One region of the Janthinobacterium sp. PSPC3-1 genome, then DNA from elsewhere that is predicted to be linked to it. Evidence: predicted binding sites of a transcription regulator. Region 1 holds the regulator's gene; each other region holds the start of a gene.
The links. The regulator sigma-54, encoded in region 1, starts transcription at its own class of promoters, with help from an activator protein. The targets are predictions, from matches to a motif close to TGGCANGNAANCTGCTTT.
Positions count from the first base shown of each region.

Region 2: the regulator sigma-54 is predicted to act here: its motif matches at 1,116-1,133, upstream of ACP7B7_RS04885 (EDSAP-1 family PEP-CTERM protein).
Region 3: the regulator sigma-54 is predicted to act here: its motif matches at 736-753, upstream of ACP7B7_RS19815 (pilin).

Region 1 covers NZ_JAFCTQ010000002.1:271,725-273,969, reverse strand. Annotated here, with positions in the region: gene lptB (LPS export ABC transporter ATP-binding protein) at 1-151, shown strand, start outside; gene ACP7B7_RS03430 (RNA polymerase factor sigma-54) at 156-1,634, shown strand; gene hpf (ribosome hibernation-promoting factor, HPF/YfiA family) at 1,703-2,062, shown strand; gene rapZ (RNase adapter RapZ) at 2,144-2,245, opposite strand, start outside.
Region 2 covers NZ_JAFCTQ010000003.1:92,471-94,715, reverse strand. Annotated here, with positions in the region: gene ACP7B7_RS04890 (glycosyltransferase) at 1-1,010, shown strand, start outside; gene ACP7B7_RS04885 (EDSAP-1 family PEP-CTERM protein) at 1,213-2,190, shown strand.
Region 3 covers NZ_JAFCTQ010000020.1:56,788-59,032, forward strand. Annotated here, with positions in the region: gene sucD (succinate--CoA ligase subunit alpha) at 1-575, shown strand, start outside; gene ACP7B7_RS19815 (pilin) at 790-1,254, shown strand; gene ACP7B7_RS19820 (flagellar brake domain-containing protein) at 1,267-1,989, opposite strand; gene ACP7B7_RS19825 (DUF6713 family protein) at 2,082-2,245, shown strand, end outside.

The sequences.
Region 1 (2,245 bases):
CACCGACCATAATGTGCGCGAAACGCTGGGCATCTGCGACCGCGCCTACATCATCAACCAGGGCTCGGTGCTGGCGTCGGGCCGGCCCGACGACATCATCGCCAACGAGTCGGTACGCCGGGTGTATCTGGGCGAACACTTCCGCATGTAAGCCAATGAAACAATCCCTGCAACTGCGCACCTCGCAGCACCTGGCACTGACGCCGCAATTACAGCAATCGATACGCCTGCTGCAACTGTCCACGCTGGAATTGCACCAGGAGCTGGAGCAATTGCTGACCGATAATCCCTTGCTGGAACGGCTCGACGATCCGCTCGACCGCTCGCTGCGCCTGCTGTCCGATGGCGCCCTGAGTTCGACCGCCGCCCCCGGCGAAGCGCCACCGGCGCCGCCGGGCCAGGAAGCGCCGGCGCCAGCCGCCGAAGCGGAGTCGTTTGACGGCGATGGCGGCGAGAGCACGGCCGCGTCCGAGGGCGGCGACAGCGACTGGAACGAGGCCAGCCGCGGCAAGGCGCCCGATGACGAGGATTCCCGTCCGCAACTGGAGGCCCATCACTGCACCTTGCGCGAACACCTGATGGAACAGATGCGCGTGACCGTGCTGGAGCTGCGCGACCGCGCGCTGGTGGAATTGATCATCGATGCGCTCGACGACAATGGCTACCTGGAAGAGCCGCTCGACGATATCCTGGCGCGCCTGCCGGAAGAACTGGAAGTCGATGCGGATGAGCTGCGCACGGCGCTGTCGCTGCTGCAAAGTTTCGACCCGGCCGGCGTGGGTGCGCGCAATGCGTCCGAATGCCTGGCGCTGCAGATCAAACGCTTGCCGCAGGTGGCGCTGGTGACGCGGCGCATGGCCTTGAACATCGTCGAGAAACACCTGACCTGGTTCGCCCAGCGCGACTTCAACAAGCTCAAGAAAGCCCTCGACTGCGACGATGAAGACTTGCGCGAAGCACAGACCGTGATTCGCTTGTGCAACCCGCATCCGGGCGCCGTGTTCGCTTCCGACGTGTCCGATTACGTGGTGCCGGACGTGGTGGTCAAGCGGGCCCGCAATGGCTGGCAGGTATCGCTCAACAATGACGTCATGCCGCGCCTGCGCGTGAACGCCATGTACGCCAACCTGCTCAAGCAGGGCAAGGGCGAAGGCGGCATGGGTGCGCAGTTGCAGGAAGCCAAGTGGCTGATCAAGAACATGCGCCAGCGCTTCGACACCATCCTGCGCGTGGCGCAGGCGATCGTGGAACGGCAAAAGGATTTTTTCTCGCACGGCGCAGTTGCCATGCGGCCACTTGTGCTTCGCGAAATAGCTGATACACTGGGTTTACACGAGAGTACTATCTCGCGGGTAACAACCCAAAAGTACATGCTGACCCCGCATGGAATGTTTGAGTTGAAGTATTTCTTTGGCAGCCACGTCGCCACCGAAGCAGGAGGGGAGGCGTCATCGACGGCGATACGGGCCTTGATCGTGCAATTGACAGGAGCAGAGAACCCTAAAAATCCTTTATCCGACAGTAAGATTGCGGACATGCTGGGGGAACAAGGCATGGTGATTGCGCGACGTACTGTTGCCAAATACCGGGAAGCGTTGAAAATTCCGCCAGTGAGTCTGCGTAAGTCTTTGTAGTTTTTTCGGTTCCTCTGCGGGCCGGAACGATGGACACCGCACGAACCCGATCATCTTTAGGAGTGTGTATGAATCTCACCATCAGCGGACATCATCTCGAAGTGACACCAGCCATCCGTGAATACGTACAAACCAAACTGGAGCGCGTGAAACGCCATTTCGATCACGTTATCGATATTGCCGTGATTCTGACCGTCGACAACCTCAAAGAGAAAGAAAAACGCCAGAAGGCCGAAGTGAATCTGCGACTGAGCGGCAAGACCGTCTACGTGGAAAGCCTGGCGCAAGACCTGTATGCCGCGATCGACAGCCTGATCGACAAGCTGGACCGGCAAGTGATGAAGTACAAAACCAAAGTGCAAGGGCACGGTAAAGAGGCGATCAAGCATCTGCCAGACAACACTCCTGAAGAAGCCGCCGCCGTCTAGGCCTGCCGCTCCAGATTGTTGTGATCAACTAAGGGCGCGCTGTTTTATCTTCGCGCCCTTTTTTGCGCCCATTTTTCCGGCTCAGTTACGCTCGCGGTGGCGCAGCACGACCCGTTCGCGGTCGGCAAAATACTGCGCCAGGTGTTCCGCCATATACACCGAACGGTGCTGGCCACCCGTGCA
Region 2 (2,245 bases), on a different contig from region 1:
CGCTGGCGCAAGGCAAGCCCGTGTATGACGAAGCCACCTTGCAAGCCTACGTGGAAGATGACCTGCGCCTGTTCGATGAGGTGCGGCCGGACCTGGTGATCGGCGACTTCCGCTTGTCGCTGTCGGTCAGCGCCCGGCTGCGCCGCATCCCCTACATTACCGTCAGCAATGCCTATTGGAGTCCATACGTGCGCCCGCATTACACGGTGCCCAGCCTGCCGCTGACGCGCCTGCTGCCGGTCTGGCTGGCCAACCCCCTGTTCCGCATGATACGCCCGCTGGCCTTTGCCAGCCATGCCGTACCCCTGAACCGCGTGCGCCGCCGCCATGGCCTGCCCACGCTGGGCAGCGATTTGCGCCGCATCTATACCGATGCCGACCAGACCCTGTACGCCGATATCCCGCAGCTGTTTCCACCGCTGGCCATGCCCGCCCATCACGGCTACCTGGGCGCCGTCATCTGGGCCCCACCGATGGACTTGCCGCCTTGGTGGCAGGGGCTGGAGCGCGGCGAGGAGGGGCGTCCTTTGATTTATGTCACCTTCGGCAGCTCCGGCCAGTCGCAGCTGCTGCCGCGCGTGCTGCATGCGCTATCGACCTTGCCGGTCACCGTGATGGCCGCCACGGCCGGCAACATCGAACTGGGCAGCGTACCGCCGAACGCCCATGTGGCGCCCTTCCTGCCGGGCGATGCGGCGGCGCGGCGCGCCAGCCTGGTGATCTGCAATGGCGGCAGCCCCACCAGCCAGCAGGCATTGACAGCCGGTGTGCCGGTGATCGGCATCGCAGGCAACCTCGACCAGTTTCTCAATATGCACGGCATCGTCGCGGCCGGCGCCGGCCTGCTGCTGCGCGCCGACCGATTCAAGGAAGACGCCTTGCGCCAGGCCGTCACGCACCTGCTCGGTAGCCCGCAAGCACGGCAGGCGGCGCGGCAATTGGCGGCGGCCTTCCAGGCCTGCGTGCCGCAGGCTCGCCTGCAGGAACGCATGCGCACCCTGCTTGCCTGAGCTCGCCAACAGGAGCGTCGGCATTTTTTACAGCCCGCCGTACAAACCCTGCCAGGCATCAACAGCGATAACGCAAGTGCTTGATTTACAAGCAAAGACCACGCTTGGCATGGAAGTCGCTTGGGAATGGCCATGAGCACCTGTCTTCAGGACTCAAACCAGACTTCCCTTCTTGTCCACTCCATGCTGTGAGGTAATTAAAATGAAACTCTCCCGACTGAAACTGCTTCCCGCCGCAGCGGCGCTGGCCCTGCTGTGCGCTGCCGGCGGCGCGCAAGCAGGCGCCTACGGCTATTCCTACAACAACATCTTCGGCCTGCAACTGACGCCACTGACCGGTTCGGTCACCGCCCTGAACAGCGTGACCATCTCGCGCAGCACCGCCACCCTGAACGGCGTCAACGTGATTCAAGGCGGCGTGGGCTTCCTCGATGCGCCCCAAGCCACCGTCGGCGCCGTCACCAAGGGCCAGAACGACTTCACGCAGCAAGGCCCGACCGGCACCTATTCGCGCGGCGACGCGCAAATCGTCAGCACGCAATTTCCGCCCTTCCCGGCCGGCTCCACTTCCACCCAGGCCGTCAACGTGGCCGAGGCCCACCTCGATACAGCGGGTACCGCCGACGCTTCGGGCCGCAATGGCTCGACCACCGGCATTTCGGTCGATTTCGTGGTCGGCTCGCCAACGGCTACCCTGAGCTTCGATTTCCTGGCGGCGCCGTTCATGCAAGTCTTCCTGCAACCGAATGTGGGCCTGCAGTCCAGTGCCACGGCCAATCTGGTGGTTACCTTCAGCATCACCGATGCAGCCGGCAACATCGTCTTCAACTGGACGCCCGACGGCCTGCTCGGCTCCGGCATCTTCGGCGGCACGGAAGCGGCCGATTCCGCCAACCTGAATACCGGCCTGGCCACCAACTTCCTGACGAGCGGCAACCTGCTGACCTTTGATCCCACCGGCTGCGGCACGCCGACGGGCACCGGTGTGGGCACGGCTTGCGGCGGCAGCTTCAGCGCCGTGACCAATACCCTGGTTGCCGGCAACTACACGCTGGTGCTGAACCAGGTGGAAAGCGTGGATCTGGTCAAGCAGGCGGTGCCCGAGCCAGGCACCCTGGCCTTGTTGGGTCTGGGCCTGGCCGGCCTGTGCTATGCCAACCGCCGCAAGGTGACCGCCTGATTATTGGACAGGGCTTTGACAGGCGGGGAAGTTTCCTCGCCTTTTTTACCGCCGC
Region 3 (2,245 bases), on a different contig from region 1:
TTCCTGTCCGTGACATGATGGCCTTGAAAGACCGCATGGCCAAGTCGGGCAGCAAAACGCTGCTGCTGGGCCCTAACTGCCCAGGCCTGATCACGCCAGACGAAATCAAGATCGGCATCATGCCAGGTCACATCCATAAAAAGGGCCGCATCGGCGTGGTCTCGCGTTCGGGTACCCTGACCTATGAAGCAGTCGGTCAACTGACCGCACTGGGCCTGGGCCAATCGTCGGCAGTCGGCATCGGCGGCGACCCGATCAACGGTCTGAAGCACATCGACATCATGAAGATGTTCAATGACGATCCGGATACCGACGCGGTCATCATGATCGGCGAAATTGGCGGTCCTGACGAAGCCAATGCCGCTTATTGGATCAAGGACAACATGAAAAAACCGGTGGTCGGCTTTATCGCTGGCGTCACCGCGCCTCCAGGCAAGCGCATGGGCCACGCCGGCGCGCTGATCTCGGGCGGCGCCGACACGGCACAAGCCAAGCTGGAAATCATGGAAGCGTGCGGCATCACCGTCACCAAGAACCCGTCGGAAATGGCGCGTCTGCTGAAAGCCATGCTGTAATACAGCCTGGTTGAAACAGTACAAAAAAGGAGCTTCGGCTCCTTTTTTTATTGTCTGGCGGCCACGGCCATTCTGGTCACGCGGCGACGGCGGCGGGCGCAAACGGACGTGCCGCGTCGCTTTTCTTGCCTTGATGCCTGGCGCCGCCCGTGCGCGGCGCTGGCATGGCGCTTGCACTTTCTCCCTGATGAACATGTGAACACAGGAGAACACCATGCGCGCGCAGTCCGGATTTACCCTGATAGAACTGATGATCGTGGTGGCGATTGCCGGCATCCTGGCAGCCGTGGCGATTCCGCAATACAGCGACTACACGATGCGGGCCAAGGTCAGCAATGTGCTGGCGGCGGCCGCGCCGCTGAAGACGGCGGTCGCCTTGTGCGTGCAGGAAAATGGTGGCGAGGCGTCCGCCTGCAGTACCTCCAGCGAAGCGGCGCCCAGCGCGATTCCGGCCTTCAGCGCGACGCGCGAAGTGGCCAGCGCCGCCGTTCTCAATGGCGATATCACGCTGACGCTGGCCAATGACCTCGGTACGGGGCTTGGCGGCCAGACGATCACCATGGCATTGCGTACCGGCAGCAGCAGCCTGACCTGGTTCAACTCGACCAGCATCACCAATACGGCGGCCAGGGAAGCAATTTTGCGCAGCAATATACCGCAGGCGGCGGCGTCGCTGTGACGGTCGCCGGCGCTAGACGATTTTTTGCCGGTCCGTGATCAGGGCTTCATAGATCAGGTTTTGCAGCAAGGTATAGTGGGCCGATTCCAGGTCGATGAATTGCAGGCCATAGGTATAGACATCGTCTTGCCCGCCGACGATGGCGGTGGTGGATTTGCCCATGCTGAGATTCTGGATGCGGGCCCGCGTCGCGATGCGCAGCGGCTGCTGGCGCGGCGGCGCCAGCAGGGTAAATACCAGGGTCACGCCGCTGTCGTCGGGCGTCAGCATGCCGGGCGACTCGATCAGCGCACCGGTGACGCTGAGGTTGACGATACACACCGGTACTTCGGGCTGGTCGCGGCACATCAGCTGCGCCAGCAACTCGACCTTGACCCGCATCGCCCCGCGCAAGCTGGTGCCGTTGATGATGTCCGGAAAGCTCAGATGCAGGTAATGCAGCGGCCGGCCAAACACGCGCAGCACGCTGCAGGCAAACGAACACACGCTGACACCCGAAAACACGCGGATGGTCAGCTTGTCACCCTCGTCGAGCACGATGGCCTTGCCGTTTTCCTGCGGTGTCTTGACGATCAGGTATTCATCGCGCAGATAGCCGATCAAGGTGGAAAAATGCCGCACCGGCTTGATGCCGCGATGCGTGATGAACTGGATGCGGCCACCGACCTGCAGGTTCATCGCATCGAATTCGAATTGTTCGAGCTTGGCTTCCATCGCGGTCTCCTTGTCTGTCATGCGCGCGCTTTCCTCATGATGATGTGATCGCAGTATGCATGAAGCTTGCGGAAAAAGCATAGCTGTCAAAAAACGCCGGCGACCTGGCACTCATGTTTTACAATCGCGTCATCTTGTTTATCATGAAAGACATCATGGCGCGCAGCTATTTCTGGACCATGTTATGCCTGATCCTGCATCAGATCGACGCCGCCTACTGGCGTGAATGGGAAATGTTTTATTTGCCGGGCGGCGTGCAGGGCTTCCTGGCATTCAA